Regions from separate parts of the Rhizobium sp. CFBP 13726 genome, predicted to be linked through region 4. Evidence: predicted binding sites of a transcription regulator. Region 4 holds the regulator's gene; each other region holds the start of a gene.
The links. The regulator LexA, encoded in region 4, represses DNA repair genes until DNA is damaged. The targets are predictions, from matches to a motif close to TGTTCNNNNTGTGTTCNG.

Region 1 (3,094 bases), 780 kb from region 4:
GTGCCTGACGGGGGCTGCCGTTCTGGCCGAGGGGATCGGCGAAAGGCTTGAAACGCTGCCGACCATGCCGTCCCTTTCCCTCGTGCTCGCCAACCCGCTGATCAGCGTCTCGACGCCTGAGATTTTCAAGCTACTGGTGGACAAGGAAAACGAGGCCTTGCCGCCGACGCCGACCGATGCAGGCGGCTGGCTGCCTTACCTGAAAACGCTTCGCAACGACCTGGAGCCGCCGGCTTGCGCGCTCATCCCTGAGATCGAGGAACTCTCCGCGATGATCGCAGCGCAAGGTGCCGAGCTGGTGCGCATGTCCGGATCCGGAGCGACCTGTTTCGGTGTGTTCCCTTCGAAGACAGACGCGGAAGCCGCAGCGCAGGCGCTGACCGCCCTGAAGCCGGACTGGTATTTCGAAGCGGTCGAAACCGTCGGAGCAAAGCCATGAGCAAGATCGCCGAAACGCGCGAGTTCATTCCTATTTCGATCGCGGTACTGACCGTGTCGGATACCCGGACTATAGCGGACGACAAATCCGGCGATACGCTGGTTGCCCGTATCGCGGAGGCCGGTCACAGGCTTGGGGCACGCGCCATCGTGCCCGACGACAAGGACCGTATTGCGGGCCAGGTGCGCGAATGGACGCTCGACCCTGAGGTCGACGTGGTCATCACCACCGGAGGAACCGGCTTTACCGGCCGCGACGTGACGCCGGAAGCGCTGGAGCCGCTGTTCGACAAGAAGATGGACGGGTTTTCCGAGGTGTTTCACCGGATTTCCTACGACAAGATCGGCACCTCGACGATCCAGTCGCGGGCAACCGGCGGCGTTGCCAATGCAACCTTCATCTTCGTGCTGCCAGGCTCTCCCGGTGCCTGCAAGGATGCCTGGGACGGCATCCTGAAAGCGCAGCTGGACTACCGCCACATGCCCTGCAACTTCATCGAGATCATGCCGCGGCTGGACGAGCATCTGCGGCGCGGATCGGGCAAGTAACGGTCTGATTTATCGCGCGGACGCGGCAACCCACGCTGGGATCATCTCGCTCACTAGTCTCGACGGCTTTGCGGCTGACGTCACAGCCTTGGCGACATCCACGAGACCCATGCCGGACTTTGCGAGCGCGACGGCTTCGCGCTTCGGCAGGATCAGCCCCTGCTCGAGCGGCGGGACTGAACGGACGATCCTTGTAAGGAACGGCTTGCGGTAGGTTCGCGAAGGCGAGAACCGCACGGGCTGACGGTTGAGCGCCAGATATTCCATCACCTCGTCGATCCAGCCGGCCTGGAGACGCGCTCCGGGCTCCAGCAGAAGCAGCCATTCGGCGCGCGCCTTGTGCAGGATATCGACGATATCCCAGGAGCTGTGGAAACGACAGCCGGCGGCATCCGCGACACGGGAGGACCCGTCGCGCGAGTTGTGATCGAGCACCACGACATCGCTGACCAACCCCTCCACCGCGGCGGAAACAAGGACGGACAACGTCTGCGCGAGCTCGGCTTCCTGATCCCGGCATTCCAACAAAACAGTCAGCATTTTCAATGTCTAGCGCATTGTACAACGGATTGCCACAAATCCTTTGCGAGTTTGTTCTTGCATTGTTCTCAATGTCGCGATAGGAATCTTGTCATTCGAGAACGGGAATTTTTCCCGTCAGGAGTGCCCCATGAACGAGCTGTCCCATTTGCGGCAGGACGCATTCGCGCCTGCTCATACGGCTGATATTGCCGATGCATTGGTGAAGACCTCCGGCCTCCGGATCGAGGGGGATCGCCGGCGCGGTCGTGGCGCCGGCTTGAACCCTTCCGGGCGCTTCGAGGGGGAGCGTCGCGAGGCTTTCGACGATGGCTGGCAGACGATCGAGGAGCTCGAACCGTTCAGGACCGAGGTGCAGGTGGAAAAGCCGCGCACGGCGATTACCCGCAACGATTCTCCCGATATTCCCTTCGACCGCTCGATCAACCCCTACCGCGGCTGCGAGCATGGCTGCATCTACTGCTTCGCGCGGCCGAGCCACAGTTTCATGGGGCTTTCGCCCGGGCTGGATTTCGAATCGAAACTGTTTGCCAAGCCTGACGTGCCGAAGCTTCTGGAGCGCGAACTGAGCCGGTCCGATTACAAGGTCCGGGCGATTGCGATCGGCACCAATACCGATCCCTACCAGCCGATCGAACGGGAATGGCGCGTCATGCGCCAGATCCTTGAAGTCCTGCAGAAGGCCAACCATCCCGTAACAATCGTCACCAAATCGTCGCTGGTCACCCGCGACATCGACATTCTTTCCGACATGGCGTCGAAGGGCCTCGCCAAGGTCGCGATATCGCTAACCACCCTCGACCGCAAGCTTGCCCGCAGCATGGAGCCGCGCGCGTCGACGCCCGCCAAACGGCTCGAGGCGATCAAAGCGTTCTCGGACGCTGGCATACCGACAGCTGTGTTCACCTCGCCGATCATTCCGGCGCTGAACGACCACGAGATCGAGCGGCTTCTGGAAGCGGGGCACGCTGCTGGCGCAACGGAGGCGAGTTACGTGCTCTTACGTCTGCCGCTGGAAGTGGCGCCGCTGTTCCGCGACTGGCTGCTGCAGCATTACCCGAACCGCTACCGGCATGTGATGTCGCTCGTTCGTTCGATGCGGGACGGCAAGGATTACGACGCCGAGTTCGGCAAGCGGATGAAGGGCACCGGTCCTTACGCCTGGCAGATCGGGCGACGCTTCGAGATGGCAACGAAGCGGCTCGGCATGACGCGTCGGGGCATGCCGCTCAGGGACGATCTGTTTGTTCGTCCGAATGGCGCGGGCATTCAGCTTTCGCTGCTTTGAGTTTGGCCTGCAGGGGCACCCGTCGTCCCTGCGAAACGGCCTGATGACGTCGCCATAGTTACAGCGGCTTTCATTCAGGTCGATTAATTTCGAATTTCGGCACGGTTCCCGCATATCACCTGCCGAAAGACCCCCGGTTCCCACCATCATCCCGAAAGGGCGCCCCCGATGGTGGGCAACGACGCCGCACTCGTTGTCCGGGGGTTGCCGGAGGTCGGGCGGGCGTGCGAAACTGCCGCCATGTTGCTTCGCACGCCGCCCGATTCTCCGACATTGTTT
Region 2 (3,094 bases), on a different contig from region 4:
GCTCGAATTCGGTCTCGTTGGCGACGACGATATCGGCAAGGCCGGATAGTCGCACCGCATCGGCCGTCAGCGGCGCAGTGTTGATCATCGTCCGGATGCCCTTCGCCTTTGCTGCACGGAGTGCGGCCTCGACGGCTGCCGGCGGGATCTCGAGCTGCAGCATCAACGTGTCTGATGGAGACATGGCCTCCACCGCGCCCTGCGCCTGCGCCTCGCCGATCGTGCCATTGGCACCGGGCACGACGGCGATCATGTTCTCGCCGCTGTCATCGCCGACCAGTATCAGTGCTGTGCCGGTTGAAATGTTTGTCCGCGTGACCGCTGACAGGTCAGTTCCGGATGCCTGGAGCAAAGCCAGCGCCGGGTCTGCAAAACCGTCGTTTCCGACAGCGCCGACCATGCGCACGTCGCTGCCTGCGCGGCGGGCGGCCAGTGCCTGGTTCGCACCCTTGCCGCCGGAGGCCGTCGCAAAGGTTGACCCCACAACCGTTTCGCCCGGCCCCGGCAACCGCTCCGTCGTTGCGATAAGATCCATGTTGATGGAGCCGAAGACGGTAATCATGCTGTGCCTGCCTGTTTTGTGAAATGCGGGCTGACACTGCCCGAGAGGATCAGTCCTCGTCAACTACCCTCAGGCGCAGCGATCCGGTGCGGCTCTCGACTGCGCCGGATGCCGGAGCTGCGGGGGTTGGTCCAGCGTGGGGTATCGGGGCGGCCACTGGTGCTTCCAGTTCGAGCGCTTCGATCCTTGCACCGCGCCGGCCGAGCTTTTCGGTCGACGTCACGATCTGCTCGACGTCCTTCTGGGCTGCGAAGAAATGCGATTGCAGCTTACGGGTCCGCTCGTCGAGGCGACCGAGATCCTCCATCAGCAAGGCCACCTCGCCCTGGATCAGATGCGCCTGTTCGCGCATGCGCTGGTCTTTCAGCACGGCCTGGATGACCTGGATTGACAGCATCAGCAGCGACGGCGAGACGATGACGATCCTCGCGCGCTGCGCCTTCTGGATCACGCCCTCGAAATGCTCGTGGATCTCGGCAAAAATCGATTCCGACGGCACGAAGAGAAAGGCGGTGTCCTGCGTTTCTCCGGCAATCAGATATTTCTCCGAGACATCGCGGATATGGACTTCCATGTCGCGGCGAAATTGCTGGGATGCGGCCCGGCGCGCCTCGGGTGCGGCGGATTCGCGAAAGGCATTCCATGCCTCCAGCGGAAATTTTGCGTCGATGACGAGCGGTGGCAAGCCGTTCGGCATGCGGATCACGCAATCCGGTCTCGAACCGTTCGACAGCGTCTTCTGGAATTCGAAGGCACCCATCGGCAGGCCGTCGGAAACGATCGCTTCCATCCGGCCCTGACCAAAGGCGCCACGCGTCTGCTTGTTGGAGAGGATCGCCTGCAGTCCCACGACATCCTTGGCTAGGCTCTGAATGTTGTTCTGGGCAGCGTCGATGACGGCCAGACGCTCCTGCAGCTGGCGCAGGTTGTCATGGGTGGATCTGGTCTGTTCGGTAATGGTAGCGCCGATACGGTGGGTCATGCCATCGAGCCGCTGGCCGACGACCTGGCTGAGCTCGACCTGGCGGGCGGCGAGCGTCTCGCCCATCGCCGAAAGCCTGCCCTGCATTTCCCCCTGCATCCGCATCAACTCGCCCATGCGGGCCTCGGCGTCTTCCGCCTGGCGGCCGCTGCCTCCGGAAAGGCGCATGAGAAACAGCATGAGAAGCATGCCGAAGACGCAGGAAGCGGCCATCAGCACCATCGGGTGCTGGCTCTCCAGAAAACGGGAAATCTCGGGGAACAGGTCATTCATGGCGGCAAGCTAGCAGAAAACCGCGGATTGGAAAGATCAAAACGGGAACATTGATCGAAAACGGCGATCCGGGGCTGTTCCATCGGCGAAAAAGATAGGTTATGGGATCGCCATGACGATCAAGCCGCTTATCATTCTCCCCGATCCGCTCCTGCGTCAGGTGTCCAAGCCTTTCGAACGGGTGGACGACGCACTTTTGAAGCTCGCGGACGACATGCTGGAAACCATGTACGACGCTCCGGGCATTGGCCTTGCCGGGATCCAGATCGGCGTACCGCGCCGCATCCTCGTGGTCGACGTGTCGCGCGAGGAAGACGAGAAGAACCCGATCGTCGTGATCAATCCGGAAATTATCCGCTCTTCGGACGAGCGATCGGTGTATGAGGAAGGCTGCCTTTCCATCCCGGAATACTATGCCGAGGTGGAGCGGCCGGCCTCCGTGACCGTCAAGCATATCGGTCGCGACGGCAAGGAACACGTGATCGAGGCCGACGGCCTGCTCGCCACCTGCCTTCAGCACGAGATCGACCATCTGGACGGCGTGCTGTTCATCGACCATATATCGCGGCTGAAACGCGAAATGGTGGTCAAGAGGTTCACCAAGGCTGCCAAGGCGAAGGCCGTCTAGCCATCGCGTGCAGGCAATCTCGGTTTGAAGGCGCGTCCTTTGCGGGCGCGAAAGGTCCATGTCTCTTCGCATCATCTTCATGGGCACGCCGGAATTTTCCGTGCCGACACTGCAGAACTTGAAGCAGGCCGGTCACGAGATCGTCGCGGTCTATAGCCAGCCGCCGCGTCCCGGCGGGCGCCGCGGGCTCGATCTCGTCAAGTCGCCCGTGCATCAGGCGGCGGAACTGCTCGGCATTCCGGTGCTGACACCGCTCAATTTCAAAAGCGAGGAAGACCGCGAGACCTTCAGGTCCTTCAAGGCGGATGTCGCCGTGGTCGTTGCTTACGGCCTGCTTCTGCCCGAGGCGATCCTCACCGGCACCCGGCTTGGCTGCTACAACGGCCATGCTTCGCTGCTGCCGCGCTGGCGCGGTGCTGCCCCGATCCAGCGCGCCATCATGGCTGGCGATGCAAAGACCGGAATGATGGTGATGCAGATGGAAAAGGGCCTAGATACCGGCCCGGTTGCGCTCACCCGAGAGGTCGAGATCGGCGAGGCCATGACCGCTGGCGAGTTGCACGACCGGCTGATGCTGACGGGCGCGCGTGCCATGGTCGAGGCGATGGAGAAGCTCGAAGCCGGCGACCTGCCGCTGACACCGCAGTCC
Region 3 (3,094 bases), on a different contig from region 4:
GAAGCCTTCATTGCGGGACGGTGCCACATACAGAGACAGGCGACGGTACCAAGGCTTGATGTCGTCCACTTCGCCCATGAACAGGATGCGATCTGTCAGACCGCTCATGGCGACATCGGCTTTCAACGCATCGCCGAAAACCTTGTTGTCCGGCGTGACACGCCCGCAGACGACGCCCGTCCATTCGGGATAGGACGGCAACAGTTCGATCAGGGCGCGCACGAAAAGGTCTGTGCCCTTCTGATGCCGAACGCGCCCGAAGCATCCGATCAGATGCTTGCCGAAACCATCTGCCGGGGAGGAAGGGTCGGATGGGCCGGAGGGACGAAAGAGATCGAGATCGACGCCGTGGTGCACCACCTTATAGGGCACTCTCAGGTATGAACCCGATCGTGCAGACGTCGCGACGACCGCATCCATCTTGCTGATCAGAAAACCCGTCCAGGCGGAATGGGTTCGTTGCGCGGCGGAGGTAAACAAGAGCTTCAGCGGCATCCGCAGCACATCGCGCATGAAGAGGCCGGGCAGCATTTCGATATTGCGGCGGGCATGCCAGACACGGGCGCGCCGCCCTGATGGCGGTGACCACAGCGCGGGAAGGTCGGCATAGCGGATGTGGGGAAGGTGGGAGGGCAGGCCTGGCCCAAGGACCGCGATCTTCTGACCCTTTGCCCTTTGCACCGGAATCAGCTGGACGATCGTGGACGTCACGCCGGAGAGCCGCTTCTTGAAGTTCGGCGCGATCACTTCGATATCGGATATATCGACCACGGAGCCGGGAGCGCTACCGCTGCCCATCTCCGTGGCGACTTCGCCAGACCTTTTCACGAGCGATCAGCCCCAGGAGATGGCGAGGATCTCGTAGGCCTTGGAGCCGCCAGGGGCGACGACTTCGATACTGTCACCCTTTTCCTTGCCGATCATGGCACGGGCGATGGGTGAAGAGATCGAGATGCGGCCAGCCTTCACGTCGGCTTCCTGATCGCCGACGATCTGATAGGTCTTTTCCTCTTCGGTATCTTCATCGATCAGCTTGACGGTTGCGCCGAACTTGATCGTGGAACCGGACATCTTGGAGAGGTCGATCACTTCGGCGCGGGCCGTAAAATCTTCCAGCTCGCCGATGCGGCCCTCATTGTGGCTCTGGGCTTCCTTGGCCGCGTGGTATTCGGCGTTTTCCGAAAGGTCACCATGGGCGCGCGCTTCCGCAATCGCTTCGATGATGCGGGGACGCTCCTCCTGCTGGCGCCAGCGCAGTTCTTCCTGCAACTGGGTAAACCCCTTCGGCGTCATCGGTACCTTTTCAACCATTTTCTTGTCCTTAAGGCGCATGTCCGCGGATGCCGCGGACACAAAAAGAAACAGGTTCCGGAGCGGTAACTTCGGAACCATCTGCAGCATCTGAATTTAGGGCATCATAACAGAATTTCGACTGCTCCCGCTAGGAAAATCGAAACGGTGTCAGATGCGCCAGCTGGAGTTGAATGAATCAAACGTCCCTCGATTTGTCAACGGGTTGACGCAGTCATAAAGAACATATAGAGAACGCACTAATGAAGAAGTCGCTGAAAGAACGGTTGGCGATCCTGTCGGACGCTGCCAAGTACGACGCCTCCTGCGCCTCCAGCGGGACATCGAAGAGAGATTCGTCGGTATCCGGCGGTTTGGGTTCGACCGAAGGGTCCGGCATCTGCCATGCCTATGCCCCGGATGGCCGTTGCATCTCGCTTCTGAAAATCCTTATGACGAATTTCTGCATCTACGATTGCGCCTACTGCATCAATCGTTCCTCCAGCAATGTCGAGCGCGCCCGGTTCACGCCCGAAGAGGTTATCTGGCTGACGCTGGAATTCTATCGGCGCAATTATATCGAGGGTCTGTTCCTGTCGTCGGGGATTATCCGCTCGTCCGATCACACGATGGGCGACATGGTACGGATCGCGCGGGAATTGCGGACCGTTCATAATTTTCGCGGCTACATCCATTTGAAGACGATCCCGGAAGCGTCGCAGCAGCTGATCGAGGAGGCGGGGCTTTATGCCGACCGTCTGTCGATCAACATCGAACTGCCGACCGATGCCGGGATCAGCCAGTTTGCGCCGGAAAAGCGGCCCGCCAATATTCGTCGCTCGATGGGCGATCTGCGCCTGAAGATCGAGGAAATGCGCGATCCGACGCTGCAGACCAAGCGTCGCAAGCGGTTCGCGCCTGCCGGCCAGAGCACGCAGATGATCGTCGGGGCAGACGGCGCCAACGACGCGACCATTCTTGGGACGAGCGCCAGACTTTATGGCAGCTACAGCCTGAAACGCGTCTATTACTCCGCCTTCAGTCCGATCCCGGACTCGTCGAAGACACTGCCGCTGATCAAGCCGCCGTTGATGCGCGAGCATCGGCTCTATCAGGCGGACTGGCTTTACCGGTTCTACGGGTTCGAGATCGGCGAGATTACGGCGTCCACGGAAAACGGCATGCTGGATCTAGACCTTGATCCGAAGCTTGCGTGGGCGCTCGGCAACCGCGACAAGTTTCCGGTCGATGTGAACAGGGCGGACAAGGAGACGCTGCTGCGGGTGCCGGGTTTCGGGACCAAGACCGTCGGAGCGATCCTGTCGTCGCGCAGGTTTCGCAAGCTGCGGCTGGAGGATTTAAAGCGGCTGAGCGTGTCTCTGAAGAAGGTACAGCCCTTTATCACCTGCGAAGGGTGGACACCGCGCAAGCTTGCCGACCGGGCCGATCTGCGATCCATGTTCCAGCCAAAGCCGGAGCAGCTGTCGCTTCTATGATGTACCGAGTCTTGTTGCGGGGGAGAGGCGATCTGACCGAGTGGCGCGATGCTGCGCGTGCCTATCTGGCGGCCGGCATCGCACCTGATCGCGTCGAGTGGCGCACGATAGACGACACGGACGGATTGTTCGGGCTGGACGGCAACCAGTTGCCTGCGCCTGTCAACAAGCCGGTGACGCAGGGTGTTCCTCCAGCCTTTCTGAAGCTTGCCGCCTCGGTCATCTGCCATTCCGATCCGACGCGGTTCTCGCTTCTCTACCGGATGCTGTTTCGCATGGCGCACGGGCGCAATTTTCTGGGTATGGCG
Region 4 (3,094 bases):
CCATCCCTGCGGATGAATGCGACGTCATTAGCAGCAAGGGTGATCTCTGTCACGGCGAGATCGGTGGTCTTGAAGATGATCCCGCGCGCAGCGAGGCGCGACGATAACAAGGGCTTCATCGAAGACCGGAACTCGTCGCTGAACGTGTCGTTGGATTGAATGCGGATGCTGGCATTGGCAGCTTCGATCCGCAGACCGTCTTTCCCTTGCTCGGGTTGCGTCTCGAACACGGTTTCGAGAAGCGGCAGAAACTCCAGCGGGTCATCTGCAGAAAAGACGATCTCTCGAAGGCCTGTAACGGCGTTTGCGTGCTCATCTAGACCACCGCGATCTGCCGGTAATGCGGCCATTCGCTGGCAGGAAAACAGCAAGATGTCATCGACCTCGGGGACTGCCGCGAACGCCAGACGGAATGAGACTTCGCTCTCCCCACCATCGGGCAACTGCATCGGGCGGGAGAACTGAAGCATCTCGCCCGCAGACATGTGCCCGTCCACAAAACGGCTATGATCGGCCGCTGCATCCTGCGTCCCGACGACCACCGCCGATAGACCTTCCCTTTTCCGCTGGCCGCGAAAGCGGATGTCGCGATCGGTGAACACGTTGCCTCGTTTTGCCGCAAGCGAGGCTTGCCGACGGTTCACAATGGCCAGTGGCTCGAGGTACGAGCCATCCGCGAAGAATATGCAGGCATTGGCTGTGCCGAAAGGGTGAACACCTTCAGGTGCCACAGTAAAGCCGAGAGCGGTCAACCTCCCCCGCGCTGACGCCAGATCTGCAACGGGCAGAACCAAATGATCGACTGACTTGTTACCCACTTACACCCCCAAAGTCTTATTCCGCAGAACATTGGCTATCGCGGGAAACTCGGCAAGTGCTGCGCACGAACTGAATACGTGATCGAACGCTGAAATGAGACTATTCTTGAGCAGAAATTTGGGGCTTGCGGAACACAGATAGAACATATAGCGTCCGTTCTGCATTTGTTTCCAATTCTGAGGGTCCCGTCCATGCTGACACGCAAGCAACAGGAGTTACTTCTGTTCATCCACGAGCGGATGAAAGAATCAGGCGTGCCGCCGTCGTTTGACGAAATGAAGGACGCTCTCGACCTTGCATCGAAGTCCGGCATCCATAGGCTGATCACCGCGCTCGAGGAGCGTGGCTTTATTCGCCGTCTGCCGAACAGAGCACGCGCGCTCGAAGTGATCAAGCTGCCTGACGCCTATGTGGCGAACCTTCATCCGCGACGGGGATTTTCTCCCAGTGTCATCGAGGGAAGCCTCGGCAAAACGCAACCGGTCGTCGCTCAGAAGCCGGCGCCGGTCATGGCGGACAATCCGTTCTCGACAAACATTCCGGTCATGGGTCGAATCGCTGCCGGCGTGCCGATCTCCGCGATCCAGAACAACACCCATGACATCGCCGTTCCGATCGAGATGCTGGGTTCCGGCGATCATTACGCGCTCGAAGTGAAGGGCGATTCGATGATCGATGCCGGCATCCTCGATGGCGATACCGTCATCATCAAGAATACCAGCACCGCAAGTCCAGGCGATATCATCGTTGCCCTTGTCGATGAGGAAGAAGCGACCCTGAAGCGGTTTCGCCGCAAGGGTGCCTCGATCGCACTGGAAGCTGCAAACCCGGCTTACGAGACCCGCATCTTCCCGCCCGACCGGGTGAAGGTCCAGGGCAAGCTTGTCGGCCTTATTCGCCGCTATCATTAAGAACGCTGTCATCCCGGAGATGCGCAGCAACAGCCTCCGGGATGCCAAAGTCGAGTTGTCGCGTTCGCCAGTCATAGAACCGGTGGACGGTCCACGGACGGCTTGAGGTCTGTGCGCTGTCTCGCATCGCCGCCGTAATCTTGATGTCTGGCGCTGTCGCGTTCGGAATAATGGTGATTTCCAGTGCGCCAGTCCGGCGCAACGTCCGCCCGCTGAGAAGCAAGGCGCCGGAGCGGCAAGTATCGAAGCGTGCGCCGGGCGAGACGATGATCCGACCGAAATCGCAGGCAAGACCGGTGTATCGGTTGTCTTCGATAGTGACGATCCGGATGTCCTGAGCAGTCTGCGCCGCGCACAGGATTTTCGGCAGACAGGCGAATCGTCCGGGCTTCAATGCTTGAAGAAAACCCCTGACATATTCGATTTCCCGGCGCGTCAAATCCGGTCGCGAATGTGGTCCAGATGGTCTGTCATCGCTTTTCGCAAGGCTGGCACCTCGCGCTGGTTCCGAAGAGGCAAGAACCGGCAAGGCGAGCGGTTGTTCTCCGGTCTCAAGCACCAGCGCTCGCCGCCATTGATCGTAGATAAATCCCGGCGGTCGGGTTCGATTGAGGGTGATCTTGTCATCCTGGATCACGCCGACCGATGCGCCGTCTTCGGATATGACGATATCAGGCCTCGGCGCCGAGCCTGAGCGGACCGCAAAGAGCAAAGCCACCGCCATGAACAGCGCGCCTGTCAACCTCAGCGGCGTGCGCAGCAGCGTCAGAAGCAGAAAGCCTGCCGTCGCCAGAGGCAGGAAAAGCGGGTTCTGCCGGCCGATGGCAATATCGCCGCCCCATGCGGCGACGATCTCGGCAATGCGAATGACGATCCGCAGCCCCTCGCCCATGATGAACAGAAAGGGAGCATCCAGCCCGAACGGCATCAGCAACATGCCAACAAGCCCTGCCGGCATCACCACGAAGGAAATGATCGGCATGGCCGCGAGATTGGCCGCGAGGCCGTAGGTGGTCAGATGGTGGAAATGCTCGATCGAATAGATCGACGTCGACGTACTGCCGATCAGCGACGTCACCACGATCCCGGCAATGAAATGGAACGTCGCCGCGACACCCGTTATCCAATGGTTGCTACCTTTTGTCTCCTCCTTTCCTTTCGCGAAATATCGCGTCCAGAGGGCGAACCCTGCCACCAGTGCCGCGGTTGCCGCAAACGACATCTGGAAACTCGGACCCAAAATCTCCGACGGCGAGATGGCGAGGATGATGATTGCCGAAAGGGCGACGTTGCGAAGGCTGATGGAGGGTCGATCGACGAGCACGGCGACCAGCATCACCGCCATCATGATATAGGCCCGCTCG

Region 1: IFT66_RS00505 (PA0069 family radical SAM protein) is a predicted target of LexA. The motif match lies at 1,580-1,597, and genes of this name have one in related genera.
Region 2: def (peptide deformylase) is a predicted target of LexA. The motif match lies at 1,850-1,867, and genes of this name have one in related genera.
Region 3: IFT66_RS07220 (putative DNA modification/repair radical SAM protein) is a predicted target of LexA. The motif match lies at 1,531-1,548, and genes of this name have one in related genera.

What each region holds. Positions count from the first base shown of each region.
Region 1 is NZ_JACYUU010000001.1:104,987-108,080, reverse strand. It holds gene IFT66_RS00520 (4-(cytidine 5'-diphospho)-2-C-methyl-D-erythritol kinase) at 1-439, shown strand, start outside; gene moaB (molybdenum cofactor biosynthesis protein B) at 436-987, shown strand; gene IFT66_RS00510 (glycosyl transferase) at 997-1,527, opposite strand; gene IFT66_RS00505 (PA0069 family radical SAM protein) at 1,658-2,815, shown strand; gene IFT66_RS00500 (ribonuclease HII) at 3,056-3,094, shown strand, end outside.
Region 2 is NZ_JACYUU010000003.1:323,898-326,991, reverse strand. It holds gene IFT66_RS15630 (ribokinase) at 1-562, opposite strand, end outside; gene IFT66_RS15625 (DNA recombination protein RmuC) at 612-1,766, opposite strand; gene def (peptide deformylase) at 1,930-2,445, shown strand; gene fmt (methionyl-tRNA formyltransferase) at 2,504-3,094, shown strand, end outside.
Region 3 is NZ_JACYUU010000002.1:37,400-40,493, reverse strand. It holds gene IFT66_RS07230 (glycosyltransferase) at 1-771, opposite strand, end outside; gene greA (transcription elongation factor GreA) at 835-1,311, opposite strand; gene IFT66_RS07220 (putative DNA modification/repair radical SAM protein) at 1,554-2,786, shown strand; gene IFT66_RS07215 (UdgX family uracil-DNA binding protein) at 2,786-3,094, shown strand, end outside.
Region 4 is NZ_JACYUU010000001.1:886,270-889,363, reverse strand. It holds gene IFT66_RS04380 (VOC family protein) at 1-818, opposite strand, end outside; gene lexA (transcriptional repressor LexA) at 1,011-1,730, shown strand; gene IFT66_RS04370 (ComEC/Rec2 family competence protein) at 1,711-3,094, opposite strand, start outside.